Regions from separate parts of the Flavobacterium sp. PL11 genome, predicted to be linked through region 2. Evidence: riboswitches for the same ligand, from Rfam matches in the RefSeq annotation. Region 2 holds a riboswitch; each other region holds the start of a gene.
What was found. A riboswitch is a leader RNA that binds a small molecule or an ion and turns the genes downstream of it on or off. The one in region 2 is predicted to bind S-adenosylmethionine.
Positions count from the first base shown of each region.

Region 1 (10,788 bases), on a different contig from region 2:
TTGAACCTTTAGGAATCTGTTTAAATTGAATTTTGGTTGCATATTTATTGTCATTTTAGTTGGTTATCAAGATGATTTTAAATTAGAAATTTGAATCATTTATTATAATCATTTGCTTCGATACCAAAACTTTTATCTTTCATTTATTTTTAACTTCAAACCTACCTGTAAAGTCATCAAATTTATAGTCAAAGGTTTAAGTTACTTCTATTAAAAGTTCGTTTGATCTTAAATACAAAAACGAAAACTTTTTCAAATGATCGGTTACACTTGATAGAATAATATATTTTATTTAACGATCAATATTTTACATTCGTTTTTTTAATTCCCCAAAGTAACATATCCTTAAAATTTGGATAAATTACAATCATGTATAATACAAAAACGATAGACAGCATTATTCCCAATTTCTTTACTAGGTTTTTTGGTAAAGTTAAAGGGATCAAAATTAAGTAAACAAGTGCAACGGCTACAACACAGATGTAAACCGACATATCAATATAATTTGAATTAAAAACTGTAGCACTCCAATTTAAAAAATCAACACTCTTCTGAAAAAAATAATCGCAATTTTTTCGTAGATCAGGGAGCAGGGCAAACGCGATAATTGCAAGAATAGATAATGTGTTAATCCAAATACTTGTTTTTCTGCTTATTAAATAAATCCAGGAAGATGGTATAAGAATATAATATACTAAAATATTAATTACGTTGTATGTGGTTCCAAAAATGGCAGCAATTGCCATTAAACTTCCCATAACAATCATAAAAATTTGGTGGAATAAAGATCCCGCATTGTCAATCCAAAATTGTATTTCCATGTGTTCTACTTGTTTTTATGATTAAGCTTTAAATACTTCCATTTGTTTTGTTGGATGCGCAATAACTAATAGCAAAAGCTTAACATCTAAGATTTGCAATGTTTTTTATTTAGTATCCTTAATCATGGTAAATACTTATCCACCAACAATCGTACTCCTACTGTTGCTTTTTCCTTTATCACAAGCAAATTAATTCCTTCTTCCACAGTTGGATTTGGATCGATGTAAACCGTATCTGACTCAAAAGGAACAGCTAACAAAAGTGATGCTGCTGGATGAACAATCATAGAACATCCTACTATGATAAATAAATCGGCATTTTGTGTAATTGTTATAGCCTCTTTAATTTTTGTTACTTCTTCACCAAACCAAACGACATGCGGACGAAGTTGGCTTCCATCTTGTGCTAAATCTCCTAATTTTAAAGGATTGGTATAAGGATAGATTAGATTTTCATCAATGGAACTTCTCGATTTTGTTAGTTCGCCGTGCAAATGTAAAACGTTAGAAGAACCTGCTCTTTCGTGCAAATCATCAATATTTTGTGTGATTATGGTCACTTCATATTTCTCTTCTAATTTGGCAATTAAATAATGAGCAGCGTTGGGCATCACATTTTCTAATTCCAATCTTCGACTGTTATAAAAATCTAAAACTAGTTGTGGGTTCTTTGCAAATCCTTCTGGTGATGCAATTTCTTCAATGTTGTGATTTTTCCAAAGTCCCGATTCACCTCTAAAGGTGCTTAGCCCGCTTTCTTGGCTAATTCCCGCACCGGTGAAGAAAACTAAATGGTGTTTTTTATTGTGCATCTTTCAATTCAATTTTTAGATTTTTATTTTAATAACATATTGTAGTTAAATCTTCCTTTGTTCCATTAAAGAGATTATAATCTACAGTTCCTTGTATTCCAGTTTGTTTGTATTTATCAGTCTTTTGCCAAAAAACAAAGTTTTTATTAGGCTTAGATCTAAAATCGCTCAACCAAAGATGGATTTCATTGCCGTATTTGGCTCTTAAAAACCGATTATAGTAAGCAATCTCACAATACACAATTGGTTTTATTCCAATTTCTTGTTCAATTGTGCTTATAAATGCTGCTATGTTTTCTTTTATCCAAGCATCTGAATGCATATTTTTACTAAACTCAACATCTAAAACCGGTATAATATCTCCTTTTTGGAGCTTTAGGTTTTTTAGAAAATGATGGGCTTGTTTTTTTCCTGATGATTGGTAACTAAAGAAGTGATACCCTCCAACTAAAATCCCTTTGTTCTTAGCTTCTTTGATGTGTTTCTCACATTTAGTATCAGTATGCGAACTACCTTCTGTAGTCTTGAAGATAATGAAGTGAGGTGGATTTTCTAGTACTTTATCCCAGTTAATATGTTGTTGGTGATGCGATAAGTCTAAACCAAAAATATGTTCTTCTTCATTTTTTGGAATTTTATCAATCAAAGGGTCCGATACTATTTGATTGCGATAAATTGCTTTTTCGGTTAAATATTTTTTTGCCGTGAGTATCCCTTTTCTGTATTTATAACTAAAAATTGCGGATATTGTGAGTAGTAGTATCGTGATTGCAACAAGTATTAAATATTTCTTCATAGTTTTAATTGATTTAAAAAATTATAAATTTCGAATTCCTTCTAAAAAACCCTGAACCACTTCTTTAGTTTTTTGATAATTTTCTGATTTTTCATTTGTAGGTTCCTTTAGGTACAATCTTCGGTTAACTTCTAGCATTATTGCCTGTACATTTTTGTTTTTCTGATAGTGCTCCATAGGGACTAATGCCCCGCTGTAAGGCGTATTAATTCCTAACGAATAGCCTAAATCTTCAAAATAAGCTTTTGAGAAATCTATTAAGTTTTGCGGCGTATGATAAGCATCTGTCCCAATGTTATAATCAGGATTGTCTTTGCCTTGTACTAGGCTTCTTTTTAATAGGGTAGAAGGGAACGAATGGCAATCAATGACAATTGCTTTGTTTGATTGGTTTAACGCTTTTAGCACCGCTTCATTTAGCTGTTGATGATGTGGTTTATAAAAGTTTTCTATTACAAAGATCCTTAGCTCTTGGGTTACTTTTCGCATTAGATCTCCGTTGTCTAAAGTTTCATATAAAACTCCCATGCCATATTTAGCCATAACTTCATGCTCGTCGTCAACAAAACGTTCTGCATCACAAAACAAGCGAGAGAAAGTAGCGATGACACTAATATCTCTTGTGTTACTAAATAAATCATCTGTATGCCAATCTGTTAATTTACCAATTTCTTCATCTAGAATTTCTTGACTTATGACGTAACCCTCTTTTGAAGGAATTACAATTGAGGAGTGCGGAATGTGTAATATTAATTTTTGCATTTTTTAGATTTTATTTATAGTAGTTATATTTTATTGCTTTTCCATAGTTTACTATATTTCTTGAGTCCTGCGAACTGTTTTTTTACTTTTCCTGGCATTGCCTCATAATCATAATCGTACAAATAATATTCTAGATGGTCTAGATGGATAGTTAAGAGAAATATTCTTTTACTAACTAGATCAGATTTTTTACTTATTTTACGAATTAAATAATTCTCTTGCCGCCGAATTTCTAACAGTTCATATAATTGGCTAATGGTTTTATCCTGTAAGTCTATATCTAATAATTTGAATTCTTTAGCGATAGTATGGCGTTCACTGGTCAAACTAATACGGTCATTGTTTTCATTCACGTATGATGTTACAAAATTCATTCTTTTATGATAAAGTAAAAATTTTTCTAAAAACGAAAGTTTATGAGTCGGGAATAGGTCATCCATTTTAAATATTTATTTTAGGATTTATTTCGTTTGATTTTTCTAGGCAAATAGTCTCGTCTTGAAACACTATTACTGTGCGATTTTGATCAAGGTCTTCCATCAACAGTTCTATTAGATGAATAATTGCTTTTTTAAGAAGTGGCTCAGCTACTGGAAATTTAGGATACTGAATAAACTCTAAAGTAACCGATGGCTCTTCCTGTCCCAGAAAAACAATTTCACAAAGTGTAAGTTTTACACTCAGAACTACATCAAATTCTTTTTTAATTTGGTGCTGTCTCTCAAATAACTTCTTTTTAAAGTCACTTATTAAAATAATTTCATCCGAATAACCTTTGTGCAAACCAATGGTGGCTTGAGCGGTAAAGGTCTTTGAAACACTACTTTTCATATTTATTCTTTTTAGTTAAATTTACAATCTCCATAAACTTTCTCATTATACCATAAAGCATCTCGATGCAACTTATAATGCATATCTAAACCACTAACCGTGTAATGTACATAGGTATCATCTATTTTAATAATTCTAGGGTTCAGGTTGAATTTTTCTGGTTCATATAGACGCAGTGACTTGAACAACCTATAATTGGCGTCTTTTTCAAAAGAAGTAAGATTTGGATCACTGTACCACATATAATTCCCATCTTCTAAAATCATACCGTCAAGCCAGCTGATTTCCTTACAATCGGGATGCTCGATATTCACTTCACAAATTATATTATCGTTATAGTCGGTAACAATTTTTTCAGTAATAAATGCAAAGTCTTTATTTAGTTGCATGCCGCTAGGAATAAGCACCTCATCAGCAAACGTTCCAAATTGACCAGAGAGCATCTGTAATTCAGGAGCTACTAACAACACGCCATTTGTTTTTAAATGAATCTCGTTAAAATCTGTTAAATGGTGTAATGATTCAAATCGTTCTGTAATGCTTGATACTTTAATTACTAATGTCGAAAAAAGGGGTTTTAAAAAATCGGAATTGGTATACGTCAGCATATTTATAATGTGTTTATAATTCATAATTCGCCCTGTCCTTCTTGAAAAGAATGACATTTAGGATAGTAGAAATAAATATTTTTTAGATGAAATGTTGGATAGATTGTGCGATAATATGACCATTTAAATCCAATAAGACTCCACCATAAGGGATGCTGTTCAAGAATCGTGGTTTATTATTCACTTTTGGTAAGTAATAAGCCGAATCTGAACTTAATACCAAAGCTAAATCCTTGGGTCGATTTGATTCAACACTGATTTTTTCATAAACTTTTTCAAAATGATAGAGTAGTAGCGACTCTTTTTTATCCTTATCTTCCAATATTTCACTAGTAATTGATAGAACACTTCCCGGTAAGTGATCTGCTGACGATTCATCTTCAACTAAGTGAATAGGAATTTGGGTGTAACAAGGCGATTTAGGATGTTTCAAAATAAAATAAGGGAATTTACCGTAATAACCTGAAAGCTTATTAATAGTGAATACGAGATCGTCATCAAGAAGTAAAGTTTTACAATTGAAGTTTTGTAATTCTCTTCTTGTTTTTTCATCTTCTTTTGTATTCCAAATCAGTATAAAACGAGCTTGGGTTTCTATTCTGAAAGTTCCACTTCCTTCATGCAAACTAAATGTTTTTCCCATGAATTGTTTTTCACTATCAAATAACAAAATTTCGTAAGGTGTTACTCCGGTAAAATCAAGTTGTGTTGTGAGAGCGCTGTGGCTGATTTCGATTCCTAATGGAGTGAATTTGTCCTCAATCAATGGCGACACTACTAAATTGCGATTTTCGCAAATATGCCATTGTGTTTTTAAGCCTACATAATGATCAATATCGCTACCTGATTGGTGCTGTACGATTTCTTTTAACTGAATACTTTTAGTATACATAACATAACAATTTTAAATTAAAATTTTTGCTATGTCGTAAAATGCGATAAAGAATTGTGGTTTCTCAATACATTTGAACGACTGTCCCGCATTCTAAGCCACCGTGTCTTGAGTTGATCGGTTGGCATTACACAGACGTGTAATTCTTGATGCTTTTGCAAATCTTATAAAAAAAATTGAGTTGTGCAAGTAATCGTAATTTAAATTGTAAAATTTTATTGTTTTCTCTTCTTTAGGTGATAATTACTTGAGTGTGAAATGTAAAGATTGTGGTAAAAAATCACACTAGTTTTTCTAGAATTATAAGTTCTGCCATTTCATTAATAGTACCAAAAACAATAGCATTTTGTTTGTATTTTTTTCCTAACTCAATTGACTTTTCTTTTGAAATATTGCAAACAAAATAACTTTCTTCTCCAGGCCAAATACCTTCTGCATCTTTTCCTTCTCCTATATGATTAGGATATTTTTTAATATCCTCTAGTAGTTGATTGTTCAACGTGGTATTATCTTCAATAGTGAAATTACTAGCAGACAGCGGATTCCATGCGGTAATATAACACCAAGATTTATAGTTTTTCTCTTTTAAAAAAATATTTAATTCTATATTTTCTTTACCAATATTAATTAGTAATTTAGGATTGAATACATGGTAATTTGTGTTACTGTATGCTTCTAATAATTCTTGATTCATAGTTTGTTATTTATTATTTTATAATAAGTTGATATATTTACAATCAACTATTTCTCTTCTTATTAAAAACGTAGTAGTTCTAATTGCATAGAATAGTACTATATTATATCTCTTTTCTTTTTCCAATGATTACTATACTTCGCAATTAGTTCTTTCATAGTTTGGACTACACCTCTATAGTCTTGATCTCCTTCCTTTATTCCTAGAGTGCTGGAAGTTTGATTTTTAGTGAATGTTAAACCAGTAATTAAATGGGCTATAAATTCTGGTAAGATGTTTACTTCTAAAAACAAACCATCTAATCTGCTATTAATTAAGACATTTCCCTCTGCATTTAATCCCGTATGTGTACTAATATCTCTGACTCTATGTGCTTTTATATATGATGAATTCGTTTTTAAATCCTTACTTTGAAAAACTAAAAAATATTCTTCTGGAACACACTGAAATTCAATAAGATTTGATGCAGAATTATATCCGTTGCTGTAGCGTTTACCTTCTTTCTTAGCTGTTTTACTGGTATTGTTTTTATTAGAAATTAAGTCGTACGGAATTACGGTATTCACGCATCCTGTATCGTAGACCATTACAATTCTACCTTTTTTACAACTGTTGAAAATTGGAATTTCATTAAAAATATCCAAGGCAACTGCAGGTTTCTTTTGAAATGACCATTCACCAGACTTATAAAGTGTCATGTATTTCCAAATCTTATCCTTTTCAAAAATTTCTTCAATTTCGGGTAAATTAAATGTTGGAATATCTTTTATAACCTCAGTAATTTTTGCTTCTGTATACGCCTCTTTTTCAATATCCAAATCAATACTATCGTTAGCATTGATTTCTATATTCTCTATTGGTGCATTTCTTAATTTCAATCGATGTTCCACAAAATAGGTAATTTCATCTCCTTTTAATAGTTGGGTCATATTACCTGTTCTTTCAAATAGTTTAAAATTATGCACAAAAACGGGCCTTTGCACTTGGCTTATCTTTATAATTAAATAATCTAATCCTGATTGGTTAAAAAAATTAAATTCCAAATGACTATTTGAAACTCCACCTATTCCGAAACGTACAGCGCTTCTAATTTTATTCTCGTATCCATCCATATTTAATTGATAGGAATAAGTATCCGTTTGACTAGAATTAAGATGAATATAATCCTGATTTATTCCACGAATTTTACCACTATCATCTATACCAATATACAATTCACCACCAGCAGCATTCTGAAAACCTGCGATTGTTTTTAAAATATAGGAAAGCTGTTTATCTATGTTTGGTTCTATGGAACCCGCAGGATAAACAATCGTACTTTTAAATTCTTTGGTTGCTGATTCGAAACCAAATAAACTTTCTGTTCTCGGATCTTCCGAAATTTCCAAAGTAATAGATTCATTATTACTTTGAACTAAATCTCGTGGATATTCAAAATCTAAAAAACTTTTATTATATCCCTTATCATTAATTTTATTTACTACTAAATTGAAAATATCACCAGTTTGATGTTTCGGTTCATTTAATTTGGGATAGTAGCGATGGTACAATCCAAAGGAATCGTTTAAATTATAGAATCCAGCTTGCGTTTTGGAATCAACTTCGCAATTAATAACTTTAAAAGCATACTCAGAACCTAAATCCGCATAACAAAAATTTAAAATATCTTTCTTGTTTTGCTCTAGTAGAGGTAACCCTCTAATACTTATATCTTTTACGAAACATGTTATTTTATCTGGAAGGTTAAAATCTTCCCATTCTAATTGATAATCGAAAGGTTTAACTCTATACGTTTCCTTATAGCCGTCAGATAAATATATATATTTAGTGTCATTTTCTTCTCTAATTTCGACTACTTGAAAAGAGTAGTAGTTGCCCGGAATGTATGTGGTCATATTTTTATTTTTTTTTCAACTAGTTCCTCAATTTCTTTAAATGTTACTCCATATAAACCAAGTATTTCTTTAGCTTTTAAAATATTTTTCTTTAAATCCTTTTTAGCATAATACATCACAAATTCGAGATTGTTGAATTGCAATTCTTCTAAAGTATATCCTTTATGTTCTAACTGAAGAACATGCCACTGCGTATAATTTATAGGCAGTTTTATACTTCGTAAAATACTGTCGTTTTCAAAAAAAGTGGTTTGAACTTTAAATATCGTTTTACCTATTTGTAACTCATTACCACGAATGATACATTCTATTTCCTTACTAATTGTATTATCGATTATATCTTTAAAATAAAAAAAATCAATGGATGCCTTGCAGGTATTTATTGTTTTGCAATCGATTGTTATTTTGACACCAGGTACAACTAACGTTAACATATTATCGGTGATGGTTAGTTCTAACACGGTTTGAATATTGTACTTTGATTTCCTACCTAAAGCTTTATTTATATTTTTTAATTCTTGCACTAAAGCCTCTTTTTTAACGATAAAACTAGAGTGATTCATAGAAGTTCAATTTAAAAATTAGTGCGTTTTAAAACTATTCCATTTGGTTTGTAATCTGCCTGCAATATAAACTTCCATAAAGTACAAATCATAATCTTCGGTTTCTGGAATGACAACCAAAAAATAATTTTTTATTAGCTCTTGCTCTCTTTTTAACATCGCTAAATCTAAATGCATTCTGCCTTTTACGTGGCCTGAGTTAATTTTAGCTTGTAGATAAGCTAACGAAGCCTGATTGTGATTATTTCCTCTACTATGTTGAGAAAGTCTTCTAAAAATGGTTCGTGAAATTCCAATATAAATGGGTTCAATTTGCTTATTCGAATTCATTTCTCCAAAAATGTACAAGCCTTTCAACTCATTATTACATTTGTTTTCTAATTTCATTTTTGCATTACATGTAATTTGTAGTTTTTGTAAAAACTGATCATGCCTTTTATTACTACTCTCTTCGTACAATTGATGAACACGCAAACAGCTATTATCCGAGAATCGATCTTGAATTAATAGTACTGCATCTTCACATTTTTGTAATAAAGTTTCAAAATTGATTGGTGATTTGTTTGTGGTTTTATTCATTTCTAAATTTTTCAATGTCATTATCCTTGAACTTAGCAATATAGTATAGCTATTTCTGCTCTGCAAATTTCCAACTTATATTCATACAATAATTTTTTGCCTTAAACACTGTTTTTTTACTCAATTACAAAGTCATCATATTCCTCAATATTTAGATTAAATTTCGGATCAATTATTAGAACTTCGTCATAGGTAAGTTCATATAATTTGTAAACCATCATGTCAATTTGGTGTTCTAAATTTAATGTACTTAATTTTAAGTCAACTTCTTTGATACTAATAATTTCTTTTACGCAATTAATCAAAGCACTTGGTCGATTTTTATTTGTTATAGGTAACTGCGATAGAAATTGAGTCTTATAAGCATAAAAACCACCTGCTTGAGGTGTCGTTATTTTTTTATATATATAATCCAGTAACTTACTATTTAAAATCCCTAGTAAAAAACAGTAATTTTCAAAACTGTCATCTTTTGGAATAATATGATAAGTTTTTGTATTCCCATAAAATTTATCAGTAATCACGAAATTATTTCTATCTGAAATTTCAGGAGTAATTATTCTTAATTTATCAAAATTCAAATGGTTCCTTTGATTCCATAACTCATACCAAAGTTTGGATGAGTTATCAAAATAATTTCTACCATTTAAAAGTTTCCGATTCTCTTTTAAGTAATTATAACAATTGGGATAATTAATTTTTAACAAGTTTTCGGGGATAACTTTTGATGTTTTATCATATGGATATATTACATAATTCTTTGACCAGTTTATTGTGTATTTTTTTAAGTCCTTTCCCTTTAATATTTGTTTTATGACATTATTTTCGATTTTTAATTCTTTTACATCCTCCTGACTAATATAAAACACTTCGTCCTTACCAGAAGCAATTCCTTGAAATATTTGGTTGGTAAATTCTAATAATGGTTTTGTGTTTTTTGTAAATTTCAATAAAAGATTTGTTATTTGATCATCTTGAAAGTTCCAAACCTTGTTTTTTAATTCGGTATTCCTGATTTTTATTACTTTTTTTATATTTGAAGTTACTAACTCATTTAAACTATTATCAAAATCAGCAACTGAAATTACTTTATTCTTGCCATATTGGTGATAATTGAATTGATAATCTATTTTTTTTATACATTTGCTAAAGATAAAAATCCCTGTATAATTTGTTGCTCCGTCAAATACTTGTATGTCTGCAAAGTCTAAAATTGAAATTATCTTAAAATTTGTCTCTATATATTTTCTAATTTCTTTTCCAAAATCTTTTTTTAAAAAAGTGGTTGGCTGAATATAAGAAACGACACCGTGCTCTTTTAAAAAGGCAAAAGCTATCTCATTAAATATAACGTAAATGTCATACTTCCCTTGAGCCGAGTTGTATTTTTTAAGTTTTCTCTTATCTTCAATTGCAAGTTTTTTAAACTCAATATAAGGCGGATTACCAATTACAATATCAAAACCATTTGACAAGTCAAACATCCATTCTTTATCAAAGAAAGGAGAGGAGACATTTTGATCATACGGATCCCA
Region 1 is NZ_JAXCIA010000023.1:27,441-38,228, reverse strand. Features, by position in the region: gene RCH18_RS12200 (DUF1810 domain-containing protein) at 1-42, opposite strand, end outside; gene RCH18_RS12195 (hypothetical protein) at 300-821, opposite strand; gene RCH18_RS12190 (Sir2 family NAD-dependent protein deacetylase) at 944-1,633, opposite strand; gene RCH18_RS12185 (glycoside hydrolase family 25 protein) at 1,662-2,429, opposite strand; gene RCH18_RS12180 (N-formylglutamate amidohydrolase) at 2,451-3,191, opposite strand; gene RCH18_RS12175 (hypothetical protein) at 3,215-3,631, opposite strand; gene RCH18_RS12170 (hypothetical protein) at 3,633-4,022, opposite strand; gene RCH18_RS12165 (hypothetical protein) at 4,034-4,630, opposite strand; gene RCH18_RS12160 (hypothetical protein) at 4,713-5,522, opposite strand; SAM-I-IV-variant riboswitch at 5,582-5,680, opposite strand; gene RCH18_RS12155 (DUF3293 domain-containing protein) at 5,803-6,216, opposite strand; gene RCH18_RS12150 (AlbA family DNA-binding domain-containing protein) at 6,315-8,111, opposite strand; gene RCH18_RS12145 (hypothetical protein) at 8,108-8,674, opposite strand; gene RCH18_RS12140 (GIY-YIG nuclease family protein) at 8,693-9,253, opposite strand; gene RCH18_RS12135 (Eco57I restriction-modification methylase domain-containing protein) at 9,370-10,788, opposite strand, start outside.
Region 1: it holds a riboswitch for S-adenosylmethionine, as region 2 does, so the genes downstream of both, RCH18_RS12160 (hypothetical protein) here and thrA (bifunctional aspartate kinase/homoserine dehydrogenase I) in region 2, are expected to answer to the same signal.

Region 2 (10,788 bases):
TTATAAGACGAATATCAAAAGGTGCAGCATACATTTTACATGAAGTTTCACTAAAAGTTTTATCGATTTCGCGCGTTAGCCTCCACGAAATATCTTGATGTTTCCTGCTTGGAGCTGGACTCATCTTGAAAATCTTTCCTTTTATCAACTCTACACGCTCTTTAAATTGCCATAGCAAATAATCGGCATAAGTGTAATTTCCATTTGGATCTAGTTGATTAAAATTCGTAATAACAGTATTCATATCGATAGCGTTTAAAATAAAGTAATTTTTTATATTAGAAAATTTTTTATAACAATCCCTTAAATATATTATCAATCTAGGTTCTTTTAAAATAATCACTTGGTAATTTTCAAAAAGCCAGATTGCTTTAATAATAAAAGCCAATTAATTGTATAAACTTAAATCGAATATCTTTATCTAAACAACAAAAATATCTTTAACAGGAAAGTTGAGATTCTCGAATGTTGGACTTTTTAATAGCGTATCATTTGTTGCTGGCTTTAACCCAATATATTTATCATTTTCTAAAACATAAATATAAACTGTTTCATCTGTTGGGTTTACAATCCAATATTCTTTTATCCGGTTTTCTTGGTATAAATCGAATTTTATATCCATTTCAATATTAGAATTTCCAGGAGAAAGAATTTCAATAATTAAGTCAGGAGCACCTAAACAGCCTTTGTCGTCTAGTTTACTAATGTCGCAAATTACACATAGATCAGGCTGAACAACTGAAATAATTTTATTGTCATTTGTGCTTGATTTATAATTAATTAATCGAACATCAAATGGTGCAGCATACATTTTGCACTCTTTATTTTTTAAAAACTTTGCTAAAATTAAAGTTGTCGCCATTGAAATATCTTGATGTTTCCTATTAGGAGCTGGACTCATCAGAGAAATCTTTCCTTTTATCAACTCCACACGCTCTTTAAATTGCCACAGCAAATAATCGGCGTAAGTGTAACTTCCATTTGGGTCGAGTTGATTAATATTTGTGATAACAGTGTTCATATCAATAGTGTTTAAAGCAAAGTTAGGTAATTTTGTTACAGAAAATATTGAATTAATGCTGAACGTATCGTTTACAAAAATTCGCTGTAAATCTGCAATATAAAATCGTTAATCACAAACCTAAGATAATGCCTGCTCTAGGTCGGTTATTACATCTTTAACCGTTTCTAGTCCTACTGATACGCGGACTAAACCATCTGTAATACTCACCGCCAAGCGTTCATCCACTGATAATTTACTATGAGTTGTAGATGCGGGATGCGTAACAATTGTTCTAGTGTCGCCAATATTGGCAGAGAGGGAACACAATTTTATTTTATCTAAGAAAGCTCTTCCTGCTTCTAGTCCGCCTTTAATTTCAAAAGCGATAATATTTCCTCCTAAGAGCATTTGCTTTTTAGCGATTTCATATTTTGGATGTGATTTCAAAAACGGATATTTCACGTTGTTCACATTGGGATTGTTTTCTAGAAATTGGGCTACTATCAATGCGTTTTCACAATGTTTTTCTACACGAACTGCTAATGTTTCTAAACTTTTAGATAAAATCCAAGCATTAAACGGCGATAAAGCTGGACCAGTATTTCTAGAAAATAAATATATTTTGCGAATCAAATCTTCATTTCCTACGGTAACACCACCTAGAACTCTGCCTTGACCGTCAATTAATTTTGTAGCAGAATGAATTACTAAATCAGCGCCCCACTTTATAGGTTGCTGAATGTACGGCGTTGCAAAACAGTTGTCAATTACCAAGATTAAATTGTGTTTTTTAGCAATGTTGCCTAATAATTCTAAGTCTATAATATCTACTGCTGGATTTGTTGGAGATTCTGCATATAAAATTTTAGTGTTTGGCTTTATGAAATTTTCAATCATCTCTGGTTTATTGATATCAAAATAAGAAGTTTCAATATTCCATTTTGGAAAATAAGTCATAAACAACGCATGTGTAGAACCAAATACACTGCCTGCAGAAACGATATGGTCTCCTGAATTTAGTATTGCTGCAAAAGTCGAAAACACTGCAGCCATGCCTGTTGCAAAAGCATAACCAGCTTCGGCACCCTCCATTTTGCATATCTTTTCGACAAACTCACTCGTATTAGGATTGCTAAAACGGCTATAAATATTTCTTTCTTTTTCCTCTGTGAAGGAAGCGCGCATGTCCTCGGCATCATCAAATACAAAACTAGATGATAAATATAAGGGAACAGAATGTTCTTGAAATTGTGTTCTTTCTAACTGGGTGCGGATGGCTTGGGTTTCAAAACCAAATTCTGAATTGTTCATAATATGAAAGCCTCATTATCCCAAAAGAGGAAATAATTGCGAGGAATTTAATGGTTAATATTGTGTTCTTTTTTAGAATCAATGGTCTAATTAAAAAATCTTTTAACTTTCTAATTTTTTTCCATTCAAAACCACTTTATAATGTACTGTTGCAGTGGGCTCTAACGTTTTAGAAACAGAGCAGTATTTTTCAAAAGATAGTTGTGCTGCTTTTGCTGCTTTATCTTCTTTGATATCACCTTCTAAGTAGAAAACAACATAAATGTTTTTAAAAGGATTTGCCTCGCCTACTTGAACTCTTTCACCTTCTACCTCAGCTTTGAAAGATGTGATTTCTTGTCGTTGCTTTTTTAAAATCGAAATCATATCAATGGCGCTGCAGCCCGCAACCCCCATCAATATTAATTCCATAGGACTTGATCCCATGTCATTGCCTCCAAATTCTGGACGGCTGTCTACGTTTACTAAATGCCCTCTTTCATTTTTCAATTCGAAATGGAAATTGTCGTTTACTCTGTTTAACGTTACTTTCATAATTCTTTAATTAAGCGCTGATGATACGGTTTTACACTGTAACTTCAACGGATTTGTTTTTAACTGAACACTCAAAATTGAACACTGATCACTTTTAATTACCCTTTATCCGACAATCTTAAAATATCTCCAAAAACACCTCTTGCTGTAACGGCTGATCCAGCGCCAGCGCCTTGAATGACGATTGGTCGATCGCCATAAGACTCGGTGTAAATCTCAAAGAAAGAATCAGAACCTTTCAATCCCCCAAGAGCTGTATCTGAAGGCACGGAAACTAATTTTACTTCTAATATGCCTTTATCATGCTGCAAATCTCCTGATAGTTCTCCTATATATCGCAGGACATGATTTGGTTTTTGGTCCTTTTTAATTTTATCATAAATAGGATCAAATTCTTCTAATTTATTTAAGAAATCAGCAACATTGCCTTTCCTTAAATGTTCAGGAATAAGGTTTTGAATAGCAACCTCTTCAAACTCATTTTGCAAGTCTAATTCTCTCGCTAAGATCAATAATTTTCTACCTACATCATTACCACATAAATCTTCTCTTGGATCTGGTTCAGTATAACCATTATCAATTGCTTCTTTCAGAATTTCGCTAAATGGAGCATCCTTTGCAGAGAAATTATTAAATAAATAACTCAAAGTCCCGGAGAAAACACCTTTGATTTTAGTAATATTCTCACCTGAAAGATGCAATAATTTTATAGTATCAATCAATGGCAGTCCAGCTCCAACATTGGTTTCGTACAAATAATTTTTCTGGTTGTCAGCTAGTGATTTTCTTAAATCTTTGTAAAATCCGTAACTTAAAGTATTGGCTACTTTATTTGACGAAATTAAATCAAAGCTACTTTCTACTAATGGAATATAATTCTCCACAAATGTGGCGCTAGCGGTATTGTCTATTGCAATTAAATTTTCTAAATGATGCTCATTAGCGTAAGCAATTACATCCTCGATTGTATAAGAAATACCACTGCTCTCGATTTCATTTCTCCAGTTTGTTGTCACTCCGTTTTTATTCAATAGAATATTTCTAGAATTAGCAATTGCAAAAACATTCAATTTGATATGCTTTCTTTCTTCAATTGCTTGTGCTGATTCTAAAATTTGATTAATCAAAGTTCCACCTACTAACCCATGACCAAAAATAGCAATGTTGATTTTCTTTGAAACTCCAAAAATCTCACCGTGAATAACATTTAATGCCTTGTAAAGTTCCGTTTTCTTAACAACTAAACTCACATTCTTGCCCGTTACTGTATTATTAAAAAGGATTGGGATTATTTTATTTTTAATTAAGGCTGTATATGGTTTATGAAAAGTACTTAAATCCTGACCTATGATTGAAATTACTGAAACATTATCAGTTACCGTAATTTTATTAACATCTTTCGAATAGAAATCGTTTTCAAATTCCTTTTCTAATTCAATCATTGCTTTTGTCGCTTTATCAGCGGCAACTACTAAACCAATTCCTCTTTCTGATGATCCTTGAGAAATGATACTTACACTAATATCATTATCGCCCATCACTCTAAAAATTCGGGCATCAACTCCTGTTTTTCCCAGCAATCCCCTTCCTTCAAGATTCACTAAAGCTACGTTTTCTAAAACTGAAAGCGTTTTTATTCCCGCTCCATTAGCATTAGATGTGATAAGAGTTCCTTTATTCTCGTGATTGAAAGTGTTCAAAATACGAAGCGGAATGTTTTTTTCCAATAAAGGAATTATGGTTTTTGCATGTAGAATTGTAGCTCCAAAATTAGCCAATTCATTTGCTTCATTAAAAGTCAAATGGTCAATCTTTTTAGCATCAAGAACTAAATCAGGATTAGCGGTGTAAATTCCGTCTACGTGCGTGAAATTTTGTAATTCTTCTGCATTTATAAAATTCGCTATCAAAGACGCCGTGTAGTTACTTCCGTTTCTGCCCAAAGTTGTCGTTTCGTGTTTTGCATTGGCACCAATAAAACCTGTAATTACTAGAACAGTATTTTGATTTTCTTTAAATATCTGGATAATATTCTTTTTAGAAAGTGTTTCTAAAGGTTGCGCATCGCCAAAATTAGAGTCTGTTACAATTAACTCTCGGGTATCAGCTAACTTTGCAGGAATACCTCGATTATTTAACAACGATACTAATAACTTAGCCGCGAGCACCTCACCTTGTGCTAATATTTGATCTTGAATTTTAGGACTATAATCGCCTATCAAGCTTACCCCTTCAAAAAGCTTATCTAATTTATCAAATTCTGTCGAAAAATCAATAGTTTCAAAACCGTCTTTTTGATAGTTTTTGAAGCTCTCTAAAAGTGGTTTATAATTTCCGTTCCTAACCGCAATGGTAAGAATATCATCCAACTCGTCCGTTGCTTTTCCTCGGGCTGATACCACTATTGCCACTTTTTCTTCTTGTTTTATTTTACTTTCAATAATATTTAAAACTGTATTGATCCCTTCGCCATTTGCTAAAGATTTACCACCAAATTTCAGTATTTTCATTTGTTTTTTATTTTTGAAGACGACCTCTAATAAATTGTCTAATTGTTCGTATTCCATCAAAAAGGCATCGTGCCCATGTTGCGAGTCAATCTCACTATAGAATACATTATTTTTGAATTTTTTTATCTCGTTGTACGTTTCCTTATTCTCCTTTGCTGTGAAAAATAAATCAGAGTTGATTCCTACTATATAAATATTTGCTGCTACTTTAGCAATAAGTGACTCGAAAGACTCTTGATTCCGAGTAATATCAATCGTTTTCAAAAGTTGGTTCATCATTTTATACGCGGAGAGCTGAAACCTTTTTTCTAATTTTTCACCGTGATAATTCAACCAACTTTCTACTTGAAAAGTTTCTAGTTGTCTATTAATATCTCTGTTAAACTTTTCTTTAAAAGATTCTGGAGTTCGGTAGCACATCATGGCGTGAATGCGCGCATCTTCGATAGGTTTTTTAGAATTGTTCAAAATTTTCTCCTGCAAATAACAGTTGGCAATTAACCAATCTGTCGCTTTCCAATCGGTTGCTATAGGGATAAAATTTTGAGCTAACTTAGGATCTAAAGCCAAAATTTCCCAACCTATTCCCCCACCTACAGATCCGCCTATAAGTGCAAATAAATTATCAATCTTTAATACGCTGAGTCCTTCGAGAAAAATTCTAGCGATATCTCTAGCTATAAAATCTCTATAATTCTCGATAGTAGGTGAATTGAAACCATTTCCTGGCACATCAAAAGCGACAATCGTATATTTCCGAGTATCAATGGTTTTATCGATTCCTACAATATCATTCCACCATCCAGACTCGCCAATTACTTGTGAGTTTCCAGTTAATGCATGATTGATTAAAATTATAGGAGCCGTGTGTAATGGTGCACCAAAAACCTGATAACTTAAGTTTAGCGTAGCATAAAAAGCACCATTATGGGTGGTGAAATTTTCAAGGGTAATGTGTGTTGGTTTATTTTCCAATTTGCAAATCTTTTATAATTTTTGATTTGTGTGTGGAAATATTAGAAAGAAAGCTAGGAGTTACTAGACTAGTTCTTAGTGTTATCTTTCCACGGGAAGCGTGGTAGAATGCAGCACCTTCTTCGATAAATCGAAGGGTTGCTAAGGCTTCATCGGGTCTAATCCCTCTGCCTTTCTTTATAACATTTCAATACGTTTACGAACTTATTGATGCAAATTAAGCACTATTTTTTTTAACAACCAAATTTTTATGCGCAATCGAAATAGTTGTTCCAGCTTTTAATCAGAATGGAATAAAAATGAAAAATTGTTATTTTAACGAGAAATCTGAAGAAAATTTTCTCCGTCAATTCATTAAAATAACAATTTTAAAACTTCTTTTAGAAATTTCATCCACGAAAATAAATCGTGACCGTTTAAATAAATAACGCGTCATTTTCTTCAGAATACATTAGAAAAAGTAATGAGCTAGGCACTGTTTTTTGTGCTAACGCATTTTTTGAAATTTCGAATCTTGGATGAATCAATTTATTGGACTCAGCACGGATTCCTACTGTTCTACTTTTAGCAGCAAAAGTCTTTAAAAGCCCAAACGGCCTTAAGAAAAAATTAGTAACACTCATAACATTTGAATTTAGATTAATTATTTATTTTCTATTGTCTTATTTTTTAATAACATAATTTTTAAAAGCAAAAACCCTTTTAGATTTATATCCAAAAGGGTTTTAAGTTATATTATAAACTTACACTTTTGGAAATCAACGGTCATAAATATACAATGTAGTATTTAAGAGCGTCCTTGTTGCGACTGAGGTGTAACATGTTTTTTGTACCATAATTTTAATATTTATGCTTACCGTTTCGTTTAAAACGCATCTCAGCCATTTAATATTTAAAAAAAAGCTTCCTTTAATCTAAGGAAGCTTTAATCTTATAATTCGATTTTAAATTATGTATAAAGCAACCCTTAGGAAGTTTCCTGAGCGACTATAATCATACTGTAAAATGTTGAAATCATTTTCCTTTGATATTTTCTCAAAAGTGCAAAATATATTTCAATAAACCAAATAAATTCAGGAATATTTCTTATTAATATTGACTTTTTAGATTGTACTAACTTATACTAATTGAGACTTACTTATATTTTCAAAAACAGTTTCTAAATCTTGAATTAAATCTTGAATGTCTTCTAAACCAACTGATAATCTAATTAAATCCTGAGACACGCCAGCGGCTATTTGCTCTGCTGCTGATAACTGTTGGTGCGTGGTACTTGCGGGATGAATTATCAATGACTTAGTATCGCCAATATTTGCCAATAGTGAAAATAATTTAGTTTCATCTGCTACTTTTTTAGCAGCTTCAAATCCTCCTTTAAGTCCAAAAGTGACAATACCACTTTGACCTTTTGGCAAATATTCTTGCGCTAATTCATAGTATCTATTTGCTTTTAATCCAGGATAATTTACCCACGCTACCTCATCATGATTTTCTAACCATTGCGCCAGTTTTAAAGCATTTTCACTATGACGTTGAATTCTTATTGGTAGTGTTTCTAAACCTTGAATAATTTGGAACGCATTAAACGGACTTAAAGCAGCACCAAAATCGCGCAAACCTTCAATTCTTACTTTAGCGATAAATGCAGCACGACCTATAACTTCATGATACACTAATCCATGATAACCAGCGGAAGGCTCGGTAAATTCTGGGAATTTTCCATTAGACCAGTCAAAATTTCCAGCATCGATCACTACACCTCCAAGCGAGGTTCCATTTCCAGTTATGTACTTTGTCAAGGAGTGAATAACAATGTCAGCTCCATATTGAATTGGGTTTAATAAGTACGGTGATGCAACTGTGTTATCAACCATAAAAGGGACTTTAGCGGCTTTGGCCTCAGCCGAAATACTTTTTAGATCCAGAACATCTAATTTTGGATTTCCAAGTGACTCGACAAAAAATGCTCTTGTGTTTTCCTGAACCGCATTCTTAAAATTGCTAGCATCAGAAGGATCAACAAATGTGGTTGTAATGCCAAGTCTAGGCAAAGTAACTTTTAGTAGATTGTATGTGCCACCATACAAACTGTTAGACGCCACAATATGATCTCCAGCTTTCAGTAGAACTAATAATGCTGTTGAAATTGCGGCTGTTCCAGATGCAGTTACCACAGCTCCTATTCCTCCTTCAAGCGTTGCTAAACGTTGTTCTAAAATATCGTTAGTAGGATTATTTAATCGCGTATATATAAAACCAGGCTCAGAAAGTGCAAATACATTTGCAGCATGATCAGAATTGTTGAATACATACGAACTCGTTTGGTAAATGGGAACGGCTCTGGTTCCAGCATTTTTAGTTACGTCGTGTCCAGCGTGTAAAACGTTTGTTTCAAATTTTTGTGTGCTCATAATTTTTAGATTTAATGGTAGTTAGTTTAAATATTAATAGTTGATTTTTAATTTATGTATTTAATATGTTGATAAGAATGATAACATTTTAAATTAAGCTCATAAAAAAACCTCTACGATTAGCAGAGGTCTTTATGATATGTTTTAAAACTTAAAACTATATTACAGCGAACTCTGCGGAAGATTCCAGCATCATTATCCACATATTCATTGTAATTAAATTCATTGTTTCTTTTTTGATGAAGCAAATTTGCAAACTATTTTTGAGTAAACCAAATAAATTTTAAATTAATTTATAAATCCTATGGATTTAGTAGGCTATGTTAAAAAATCTTAAATTATCGTAAAAAGGCAAAAGATTAATTTACAATTCAAAATGGTTTCATACATTTGCATCCAAATACAAGAGGAAAAATTTGAACTGATTGCAACCTCTTCATAATGAAAACTATTCGTTATGGATGCTGAATATTTTTCAGTAGAAAAAATGCTAAAGCAGAAATTCTTCTTTAGCCCTTTTCAGCAATTTTTTTTCTCGTTTAATTTAAAAAATAATATTTATTATGGCTTATTTATTTACGTCAGAATCTGTAAGTGAGGGACATCCAGACAAAATTGCAGATCAAATTTCAGACGCACTAATTGATAATTTTTTAGCATTTGATGCTGATTCAAAAGTAGCTTGTGAAACTTTAGTTACAACTGGTCAAGTAATATTAGCTGGTGAAGTAAAATCAAATACATACTTAGATGTCCAACACATCGCTCGTGAAGTTATCCGTAAAATTGGTTACACGAAGAGTGAATATATGTTTGAAGCAAATTCTTGCGGCATTCTTTCGGCAATTCACGAGCAATCAGCTGACATCAATCAAGGAGTTGACAGAGCAAATCCTGAAGAGCAAGGCGCCGGTGACCAAGGAATGATGTTTGGTTACGCAACCAATGAAACGGAGAATTTTATGCCACTTGCGCTTGATTTATCGCATAAATTATTACAAGAATTAGCAATTTTGCGTCGCGAAAACAGTGAAATCACCTATTTGCGTCCCGATGCTAAATCTCAAGTGACTTTAGAATATAGCGATGATAATAAACCAACACGCATTGACGCAATTGTAATCTCAACGCAACATGATGATTTTGATGAGGAAGCTACTATGCTTGCCATAATTAAAAAGGACCTGGTTGAAATTTTGATTCCAAGGATCATTGCAAAAAATCCTGCTCATGCTCATTTATTTAATGATGCTATTCAATATCATATAAATCCAACTGGAAAATTCGTTATTGGAGGACCACACGGAGATACTGGATTGACTGGAAGAAAAATAATTGTAGATACGTATGGTGGAAAAGGCGCTCATGGTGGTGGTGCTTTCTCTGGAAAAGATCCTAGCAAAGTAGATAGAAGTGCGGCGTATGCGACACGTCATATTGCTAAAAATTTAGTTGCAGCGGGTGTTGCTGATGAGATTTTAGTTCAAGTTTCGTATGCAATTGGCGTAGCACAACCAATGGGAATTTTTATAGATACGTATGGAACATCAAAAGTAAATTTGACTAATGGAGAAATTGCTAAGAAAGTAGAAGCTATCTTTGATATGCGTCCTTACTTTATTGAGCAACGCTTAAAATTAAGAAATCCAATTTATAGTGAAACTGCAGCTTACGGACACATGGGTCGAACTCCAGAAACAGTTACAAAAACATTTACTGCTCCAGGTGGATTGACAAAAACAGTCACAGTAGATTTATTTACATGGGAGAAACTAGATTTTGTAGATCAGGTAAAAACTGCTTTTGGTTTATAATTTATAAAAAATAGTATTCTTATTTTTTATAAAATAAAACAAAATATTTTATAAGCCGCAATTCAAATGAACTGTGGCTTTTTAATTTTTATAAAGTGGTTACGAATTAAAAAAACCGCCATTTCAGTAGAAATGGCGGTTTTTTTTTTAAAATATAAAAAAAATATCTTAAAGCTTATAAGTAATTCCTATTTTACCGCCACTATTTACATTTCCTCCACCTATTTGTA
Region 2 is NZ_JAXCIA010000004.1:132,922-143,709, reverse strand. Features, by position in the region: gene RCH18_RS03735 (Uma2 family endonuclease) at 1-244, opposite strand, end outside; gene RCH18_RS03730 (Uma2 family endonuclease) at 422-1,021, opposite strand; gene RCH18_RS03725 (trans-sulfuration enzyme family protein) at 1,142-2,314, opposite strand; gene RCH18_RS03720 (OsmC family protein) at 2,417-2,848, opposite strand; gene thrA (bifunctional aspartate kinase/homoserine dehydrogenase I) at 2,947-6,333, opposite strand; SAM riboswitch class I at 6,412-6,519, opposite strand; gene RCH18_RS03710 (hypothetical protein) at 6,750-6,956, opposite strand; gene RCH18_RS03705 (O-acetylhomoserine aminocarboxypropyltransferase/cysteine synthase family protein) at 7,452-8,744, opposite strand; gene metK (methionine adenosyltransferase) at 9,308-10,558, shown strand; gene RCH18_RS03695 (outer membrane beta-barrel protein) at 10,727-10,788, opposite strand, start outside.

Region 3 (10,788 bases), on a different contig from region 2:
ATTTTATTATTTATTGCTATTCTATATTATTGTGAGTTGGACAGTTAGAACAATTCTTTTCTTTCATCCTATAACTCAATCTACATTTTCAGCTGTAGATACATTTTCATTATTTCTATTCGGGCTTTTATCGGATTTTTTTATTTTTGTATTGATAAGTGGCTTTTTGTGGCTCTATCTTATTTTTATTTCTAACTCAAAATATTACAAACCTTACGGATATATTATTTTTGGTTTTTTTATCGCTCTCTTTCTTTATGTACTATCTGGACAATCCATACTTAATGAGTACGGTGGTGCATTGCCAAAGATTGGTCTGCTATTCGTTGGTTTAAAAACATTACTTTTTGGATTACTTCTATTTTTACCAAAATTTCGGAATCAGATTCGGTTTTGGCTATTTTCATTTGTTATTTTTCTTTACGTAGTTTTGATTTTACAAAACGGGATTAGCGAATACTTTTTTTGGAATGAATTTGGAGTCAAATACAATTTTATTGCAGTAAACTATCTCATTTATACGAATGAAGTAATAGGAAATATAATGGAGTCTTATCCAGTAATTCCTATATTCTCTGCATTGTTTATTATTGCTGGCTCAGTTACATACTTCATTGTAAAAAAGTCAAAAAATTATATTGAATATATTCCAACTTTTATCGAAAAAATAAAAATTTCTGGGGTTTACTTTTTACTTTTTGGTTTGTCTTTACTGCTAATTCCGTCGTTATCGATTAAAGAAAATTCTCAAAATATTTTTGCTAATGAATTACAAGCTAATGGACTTTATAAGTTCTATCTAGCATTTATGAATAGTGAATTAGATTATTTCAAATTTTACAAAACAGTTCCAAATAGCGAAGCATTTGCGCAATTAAAAACACAAATACCATCAATTTCAGGAGAAACTACTTTGCGTCAAATAACAAGCAATGCAGCTGAAATTAAAAAGAACGTAGTATTGATAACTATAGAAAGTTATAGTGCTGAATTCATGGAAATGTATGGAAACGAACAAAAAATCACTCCTTTTCTCGACAGTTTAGCCAAACAAAGCTTAGTTTTTACTAATTTATACGCTGTGGGAAATAGAACAGTACGTGGTCTCGAGGCGGTAACCTTGTGTTTTCCTCCAACGGCAGGAGAAAGCGTAGTGAAGAGAAAGGACAACAAAAATAAATTTTCAACAGCATCTATTTTTAGAAAAAAAGGTTATGATGTAAAATATATGTATGGAGGCGATGCGTTTTTTGACAATATGGAAGACTTTTTCACTGGAAATAATTATGATATTGTTGATAAAAAAACATTTGCAGCAAACGAAATTACATTTGATAATATTTGGGGAGTTTGTGATGAAGATATGTACAATAAAGCGATAAAAATAATGAATCAAGAAGGACAATCAGGAAAGCCTTTTTTTAATCATATAATGACTGTTAGTAATCATAGGCCTTTTACGTATCCTAATGGAAAAATTGATATTCCAGGCGATGCAAAATCTCGAGACGGTGGCGTAAAATATACAGATTTTGCGATGAAAAAATTCTTTGAAATGGCCAGGAAACAGCCTTGGTTTAACAACACTGTTTTTGTAATTGTTGCTGACCATTGTGCTTCAAGTGCAGGAAAAACCGAGTTACCGGCTGATAAATATAGGATTCCAGCTATGATCTATAGTCCAGGTTTTGTAGCGCCTCAATATTATAATAACTTGATGTCTCAAATTGATGTTATGCCTACAGTGTTAGGATTATTAAATTTTAATTATCAAAGTAAATTTTATGGCCAAGATGTTTTAAAATCAGGTTATAAACCGCGAGCACTTATTGCAACTTATCAGGATTTAGGACTGATAAAAGATGATATTCTTACTATCATTTCTCCTAAGCAAAAAGTAAAACAATTTCAATTGACTTTAAGATCAGACCAAAAGGTAGCGCCAGAATTTCAGATTTTCTACGATCAAATACCATTAAAGAAAGAAAGAACCGATCTCGTGCAGGAGACAATTGCTTACTATCAAACAGCCTCGGATATTTTGAAAAACAAAAAATATCAAAAAATAGATTGATATAAAAAAAACGGGTAAGATTCAAATATTACCCGTTTTTATTTGTGCGAAATTAAATATTATTCCTTTTCATTTATTAAACCAAAAAGTTTACCATGCTCAAATGATTTTAAATCTTTCTTCAAGAACTTTTTATTGCGTTGTGTAAGCTCGTTAGCGTCTAGCTTGCTTAGATCTGGTTTACCAGCATTTACCCAAGCGGTGTACCAAAAACTAGCCGTAACCGTAATTGCCTTTTTCATTTGCTTTTCTACCATTCCGTTTAATTCAGTATGAAATCGAGCAGCATATTCATCAGAATACAATGTACCGCCATATCTATTTTTAACTATTGTGCCATTAGCATCGGTAACAAATATTTTATTTTCAGGAGTAGAAGTTCTTAATTTTTTATCAGCCGCTAGAAGTGGATCAACTAAACTGTGTGTATCAAACATTAATTCCCAAATGGCTTTGTCTACATTCTCTAAGTAAATACCTTGTGAGACATTTAATTTGTATTCTTTAACAAATAATTCTGGCAAACGACTTTCCCATAAAGAATGAATTCCTTTTTGATTGGTGTTCTGTCCATCGTGATTATCAGAAGTATGCAAAGGCATGTGCGCATCTGCGATATAATGTCCTAAATCTGCTGCGATAAATAAGATCTCATTCTTTCTTTTATCTTTAAACGCTTTTGTCAATTTAGTCATCAAATCTTGAATATGCCATGGCAAAACTCCGCTTTTATCTAAAAACTTATCATCGTATTTTTTTCTGGCTTCATCCATTGTTTTTGGGAAAGTACTAACATCACCGAAGTTTTCCATATCAAAATAATGACGTGGAGGCTCGGCTTTGTCATTTAATACATTTCGCCTTAAATCTGGCACTGTCGATTCCTGTGTGATATAATCGATATGATTATAAAAAAAAGTTTGTAATGGTTTAGGCAATGCTAAAACCGCTGCCCTATTGATGCGTTCATGTCCAATAACGCCCCATGATAAAAATAAAAACGCAACAGATATCGCAGATAATGCAATAAACGTAGGTCTAAGTCTAAAATTTTTCATTAAATTTATTTTTTTGAGACACAAATGTATTTCTTTAAATCATTACATGAAAAAAAACCATTTAAGATTCTGTTAAATAAATAGAAAATAATTACTATGTTTCGACATCAAGGAAAAAACAGAACTTTTATCCATAATCTACGTTTAGCCACCTTATTGTCATTTGTTGCTGGAATAGTGAATATTACCGGAGTATTATCGATACAAACCTTAACTACGAACGTAACAGGTCATTTTGCCTTTTTTGCCGAGGAAATAATGAAACGAGATTACAAAGCGGCCATAACGTTTTTTATTTTGACTCTATTCTTTTTATTAGGTGCTTTTATTTCCAGTTTATTAGCTGAACTTTCTTCTAAAAATAATCCCGATTTATCTCACGTAATTCCTATTTCGCTTGAAATGTTAATATTAATGAGCGTTGGTTTTTTTGGATCAAAAACCGACTTAACGAGTTTTGAAGGAAAATGGATCGCTTTCTCAATGCTTTTTGCAATGGGAATGCAAAATGCTATGGTAACAAAAATTTCGCAATCGATTGTTAGAACTACACATTTAACTGGTCTTTTTACCGATTTAGGAATTGAATTATCACAATTATTTTTCTACAAAAAACCAGTTGAAAATAAAAAATTACAAAAGAGCATTTACCTTAGAATCTCTATTATTACCTTCTTTTTTCTTGGTTGCTTTTTAGGTGGTTTCGCCTTTCATAAATTACAGATCAAAACGCTTTTTATTGCAGTTGCATTCCTTTTGTTGGCACTTTTATACGATTATATTCGTTTGCAATTTCATGTTATAAAGCGCCGAACTTTAAGGCATTAAAAAAATGTTATTAATCTTACTTTTTGAAGGCAATTATAACAATTCAAATATAGATTTGAACATTTATTCTGTTCCTAGGTAATTTTTTAAAGCAGACCCTATCATTTTTTTTTAAACCACTAAGAAAAAATAAGCTTAAGCGTTAGTAACGTAAATTAGTTATATTTTTTAATACTAATTTCTATTATTAATAGTGGTTTTAATAGCAACTGAACTTAATTATACTGCATGATTACCTAAATATTAGGAAAAATCGTAAAAGCAAAAAGCATTGGCACATAGAAATCCCCTAAATTTGCTTATCTGCTTTTTTCGATAGTATTACAATTTTAGGAATGTATTTTAGTGTAATAAATGTAATACTGAGGTAAATTAATAATTAAAATTGCTTAAAGTAAGCCATTGTATTTACGAACAAACCACTCTGTTGCAAGTAAACTGGCGATAATAATTAGTAACCAAATCCAATCAATCAACGGTGTTTTAGTTACAATATCTTTTTGGATTGCTTTGTATTCATCATTTTCTAAAAGTGTTTTAATTAATACATCTATTTGGTCAGGATAAAATTCTTTGCCATGTGTTTGTGAAGCTAATTGCGTTAGCTTTTCTACATCGGGATTTACAAATTGTTTTTCAATGTCAAAATCAAGAATTTCAAAACTGCTGGAATAAGTAGAGTTGGAAACTAATTCCTTCACTGTAAAGTTATAAGCTCCTGCTTTAAGTCCGTCAAGATTTACTTTGTAAAAGTTATTTCCTTTTAGTAGATCGTAATTTTTAGTTTGTTTCGTTTTGCTATTAGTTACTGCAATAGTTAAACGCGCTTTTTCATCAAATTCATAATTTTTATTAAAATATTGAGCCGTAATTTCTAACGCATCACCAAAATTATAAAAACGTTCATGCTCCACTACTAGCGATTTTTTTGTGGTATTTGAAGCTAAAAATTGAATAATTTTATCAATAAAAATATCATACTTTTCAAAAGATTGATGGTTGATATGCGTTTGTAATCGCCATTTCCAGCTATTTTCACCCAGCAAGTAAGCAGCTCTTTTACTTTGATTTTCTGTAAAAGCAAGCAAAGGAGAATTAGTTTCTATATTTCTAATTTTAGACGAAAGCATAATAGATACAATACCATTTATAGAAATTGATCCAAAAGCATTTTGCAATGGTGGCAAATTTTCAAACCCAATATTTTCTGTCGCAAATAAATTAAACTGAGAATTAAAAACCGTCAGGTAATCTTCTTTCCCACCGCTCATTTTAAATTCCAAATCGTTTTGTTGCTGATTTAAAAAATTGAAATCAGTACTATTACCAGTAATTATAAAAGTATTTACTCCAGCTACTTTATTGTTTTCAAATACCGTTTTAAATGCTGTGGTAGGTTGGTATAAAATCACCACATTATAATCCTGTGCTGCTTTAACATCATTGGGCTTTAGGATTGTAACCTTACGTTGCGCATTGGATTCAATTGCTCTTTTTAAAGCTCCTAAATCAGGATGATTTATTGCCGAAACAATAGCGATGTTTGTTTTCTGATCAATTATTTCAACAGCAAAATTCTTCGTATTGTTGTACGTGTTTATTTCTTTTTCTGATGACGAGATACTCGCTTTAAAAACTTGTATTCCTATATTATCAGCCGGTAAAAGAATATTTACACTTGCAGTTTTTTTTAAAGAAGTAAAGGAAATGGATTGCTTACTAATAATAGAATTTCCTTGAGAAATAACAAAATCAGCTGTTACAGTTTTAGTTCCTGAGTAATTTAAAAAAGCTTCTACAGGAAATTTATTCTTATGAAAAGCATATTTGTTAACATTAAGCTGATTTATTTTAAAATCTAAAAAAGTAGTAGTATCGCCGAGGATAATAGGATAAACTTTATTTACATCTCCAAAACTATAAACGTAATCATTACCCGAAGTTTGATTTCCATCAGATAACAATACCGTTGGATAATTTTTGTTTTTATAAATACTTTTTAGATTTTTTGCAACAAGCTCTAAATTGGACTGATTCCCTTTAAAATTAAATAATTCCGAAGCTTCAAAACCATCTGAAAATTGATAGGATTGCACTTCAAATTTCTCTTGTAAATCAGGATTAGCTTTTATTTTTTTATAGAGTTCACGAACTTTGGCATCCGCCTTTAAAAAAGGAATAGAACTGGAATTATCTATAACAATGGGCAAAGGTGTTTTGACGATCTCTAATGTTTTCTTGGTAATTATTGGATTAATCAATAATAGTAGAATACAGAAAATGGATAAAAAACGTAAAAAAGCCAAAAACAAACCTATGTTAGATTTGTTTTTGGCTTTATAAAGGTATTGAAAATAAGACAATACGGCTGCTATTAATAAAGAAACCAATAATAATAGAATGCTGTTTGTTGTCATATTTTAAGAATAAAAAGTATAAGATTATAGAGATAATTAACCAATCATCTATTTAAAAATATTAAAATCTTTAAATTTTACAATCTTTGAATTGAATATTATGTCAGCATTCCTCCGCAAACATTCATTACTTGACCAGTCACATAAGCACTCATATCAGATGCGAAAAACAAACAAGCGTTAGCTACATCTTCTGTAGTTCCGCCGCGTTTCAATGGGATTCCGTCTCTCCATCCTTTCACCACATCTTCATTTAGTTTAGCTGTCATTTCAGTTTCGATAAATCCTGGCGCAATTACATTACAACGAATGTTTCGCGAGCCGAGTTCTAAAGCTACTGATTTAGAAAAACCAATGACACCCGCTTTTGAAGCCGCATAATTCGTTTGTCCTGCATTGCCTTTTACGCCTACCACTGAACTCATATTGATAATAGAACCAGAACGTTGTTTTAAAAAAGTGCGCTGAATAGCCTTGGTCATGTTAAAAACCGACTTCAAATTAACGTCAATCACTTTATCAAAGTCTTCTTCAGACATACGCATTAGTAAGTTGTCTTTAGTAATTCCAGCATTATTAATTAAAATATCTACCGTTCCAAATTCAGCTAGTACTGCATCAACAAAAATTTGAGCTTGATTGAAATCGGCTGCATCAGATTGATATCCTTTTGCTTTAATTCCAAGTGCATTCAATTCGTTTTCTAACGCATTAGCTGATTCGACAGATGAACTATATGTAAAAGCAATATTTGCACCGTGTTTTGCAAAAATTTCTGCAACTCCTTTACCTATTCCACGACTTGCACCTGTAATTATTGCAACTTTTCCTTCTAGTAATTTCATATTATAAGACTTTGTTTATTTTTTATTTGAATCTGTTCCCATCCCCACGCTTGGGAAGGCTACAATCCTTTATATTTTTTTCTATAATAATAAAAGGATTTTCACTTTTATCCCAGCTTGCTACCAACTGTCAAATATATAATAAATACCTTTTAAAAAAAATTTGAAATTATTAACATTGCCAGACATAATCACTTTAGTTCTTAAAAATGCGAGCAAACCATTTATCCCAAAAATTAGCGTAAATCGCAACTAACGTAAAAATAAGAAGGAATAAATGATACCATGCATTGTTAAGTAAATCAAAAAAAGTCAGTTTACCATTTGCAAAGCTTAAGATCAAAAGCACTTGGGCTCCATACGGCAGAATACCCTGAATTACACACGAAAAAATATCAAGAATTGTAGCGGTTTTTCTTGAATCTAGGTTGTATTCATCGTTAATTTCTTTCGCAATTGAACCTGTAACTACAATGGATACCGTATTATTAGCAATTGCTAGATTAGTTAAACCAACTAATGCACCTATACCCATTTGGGCAGATTTCTTAGTTTTAATCCGTTTTTTTATCTGATTTAAAACATAATCAATCCCGCCAGCTTTATCAACCATAGCAGCCAATCCGCCCGTAAGCATAGAAAGTAGAAAAATATCGGTCATACTGGTAAAACCTTCATAAATTTTTTGCGTAAATTCCAAAAGACTAAAATTATTTTGATAAAACCCGATAAATCCTGCAAATAAAGTTCCAATTATTAAAGTTGAAAAAACATTAACGCCAGACACCGCTAATACAATCACTAATATATATGGAATTATAGTAATCCAATTGAAAGAAGTTGTGGGAATAGCAACCGTTACAATTTCAGAGTTTAGGCCTAAATAAAAAAACACCATAATTGTAATTAATGAAGCAGGCAATGCAATAAACAAATTGATCTTGAATTTATCTTTTAATTTACAGCCTAATGATTGCGTGGCTGCAATTGTCGTATCGGAAATCATCGATAGATTATCGCCTAACATAGATCCTCCTAACAACGCACCAGAAATTAAAGGTAAAGAAAGGCCACTCCTTTCGGATAAACTTACGGCTATAGGTCCAATAGCGACTATTGCTCCCACTGAAGTACCTGTGGCTGTAGAAAGAAATGCAGCAATTAAAAATATACCTAGAGGAAAATAAGCTACATCTATATTATTTATTCCTAGACTAACAACAGCATCTACCCCGCCAGTAGCTTTACTAACTACTGCAAAAGCTCCCGCTAGTAAATAAATAAGACACATTGTAATGATTTTACTTTCTCCACAACCTGCTATCAAAAGGCTAACTTTTTCCTCCATAGGAAATTTAAAAAGTATAAAGGCAGTAATGATACCCACTAAAACGGCAATTGGTGAAGGAAGGGCATAAAAATCATCGAGCCAAATACCTATTCCTAAGAAAGTGGCAATAAAAATAAGTAATGGAATTAAAGCAAATGGATTACCATTATTTTTTGCATTAGTTGTCATAATCAATTTCTAAATTAATTTAGTACCACAAATAACAAAAAAGCAAAACAGGAATAAAAACAACATTTTTTCCAAAGGATTTGGCTTATCGTTTTAGCACCTTGCTTGTTGTTGCAGGTTGCTATCTCCATCAAAGAGATTCGTGATAACGGCGACAAAAGTAATGTTTTTTTCAGTAAAACAATTTAAAATTTCGCTTTATATCATAAAAAAAGGCTTTACTAAAGTAAAGCCTTTTAAGTATTAAATTTAGGTAAATATAATTTAAAATGCTACGTTCCATTTTGGTAATCTACCGTTTTCATCTAAGAAATTTTGTAAAACTTGACCTTCAATAAATGTTGGAATTACTTTAGTTTGATCATTAAAAGTTTCATACCACACCACCTCAAGAGTAGAAATATCTTCAATTTTCATTTGTGCTGGCCACGAAAATTTTCTAGCTGTTTTAGCAAACTGATGTCCTTCAACAATTTTATCTTTCAAGCCACCATTTTTAATTTTTAAAGTTCCATCATTTTGAATCGTGCCAGTTGAACCTACCATGATTAACTCCTTCTCCTCTCTAACAGCATAAACTAGAAATACTCCTGATCCTTCAGAAGCGTTACAAACTTCAGCTAAACTGTCTTCAGTTGAAAATGAAAACTGATTAGATACTTTAAATTTTTTTAATTCCTTATACATATTTTTTATATTTTATCACAAAAGCGCACAGGCTTAAAGTGTTTTATTAATTATTTACTATTCGAAAGAATAATCTAACAATGTATTTTAATAAAAATACCCCACAAGAGCGCGAGGTATTTTTTCAATTACTCTATTTTGGTTTAACCCAATACTTCTTTTACTTTCTTACCAATTTCAGCTGGAGAATCTACAACATGGATTCCACATTCTCTCATGATTTGTTTTTTAGCTTCAGCAGTATCGTCAGATCCACCTACAATTGCACCTGCGTGACCCATTGTACGTCCTGGAGGCGCGGTAACACCTGCAATAAAACCTACAACTGGCTTACGGTTTCCGTCAGCTTTTATCCAATGTGCAGCATCGGCTTCTAATTGCCCACCTATTTCACCGATCATAACTATACACTCTGTTTCAGGGTCATTCATCAATAATTCAACAGCTTCTTTAGTAGTTGTTCCAATGATTGGATCGCCACCAATACCAATAGCTGTTGTAATTCCTAATCCTTGTTTTACTACTTGATCAGCAGCTTCATATGTCAAAGTCCCTGATTTAGAAACGATTCCAATTGTACCTTTCTTGAAAACAAAACCTGGCATAATTCCAACTTTAGCTTCACCTGGAGTTATGATTCCTGGACAGTTTGGTCCAATCAATCTTGCATTTCTTTCTTTAACATAACTGTTTGCTTTTATCATATCAGCAACAGGAATTCCCTCAGTAATTGCGATAATCACTTTAATACCTGCATCTGCAGCTTCCATAATTGCATCAGCAGCAAAAGCTGGTGGAACAAATATAATAGTTGTATCAGCTCCCGCTTGCTCAACAGCATCTTTTACAGTGTTAAAAACAGGTCGGTCAAGGTGAGTTGATCCTCCTTTTCCTGGAGTTACACCACCTACAACATTTGTTCCATACTCAATCATTTGAGAAGCATGAAACGTACCTTCACTTCCTGTAAAACCTTGAACAATTATTTTGGAATCTTTATTAACTAAAACACTCATGATATATTATTTTATGTAGTTTTTAAATCGTCACGCAAAAGTATAAAATTGTAAGCACTAAATGGGTATGCACTATTTAGTTTTTTGATATAAAATTAAGACAATTGACTCATTTGGTAACCTCGGAATAATTTATTGTCTTTTATTTGCCAAATAACCATAAAATGAGCTAACAACATCTCTTCTCTTGGATTTTCAATAGTTTTGACATAATGTGAATATCGCAAAGAAACCATATCATTTTCACAAACAATATGACTAATGCGAACTTTCGATCGAACATACGCTTTACTTAATTCACCTGATAACTCTAAAACAGCCTTGTAATCAAGTTCAACAAATCC
Region 3 is NZ_JAXCIA010000019.1:15,136-25,923, forward strand. Features, by position in the region: gene RCH18_RS10935 (LTA synthase family protein) at 1-2,074, shown strand, start outside; gene RCH18_RS10940 (zinc dependent phospholipase C family protein) at 2,134-3,132, opposite strand; gene RCH18_RS10945 (YoaK family protein) at 3,229-3,960, shown strand; gene RCH18_RS10950 (hypothetical protein) at 4,350-6,377, opposite strand; gene fabG (3-oxoacyl-[acyl-carrier-protein] reductase) at 6,476-7,222, opposite strand; gene RCH18_RS10960 (Na+/H+ antiporter NhaC family protein) at 7,419-8,741, opposite strand; SAM-I-IV-variant riboswitch at 8,797-8,895, opposite strand; gene RCH18_RS10965 (hypothetical protein) at 9,006-9,428, opposite strand; gene sucD (succinate--CoA ligase subunit alpha) at 9,572-10,444, opposite strand; gene RCH18_RS10975 (nuclear transport factor 2 family protein) at 10,540-10,788, opposite strand, start outside.
Region 3: it holds a riboswitch for S-adenosylmethionine, as region 2 does, so the genes downstream of both, RCH18_RS10960 (Na+/H+ antiporter NhaC family protein) here and thrA (bifunctional aspartate kinase/homoserine dehydrogenase I) in region 2, are expected to answer to the same signal.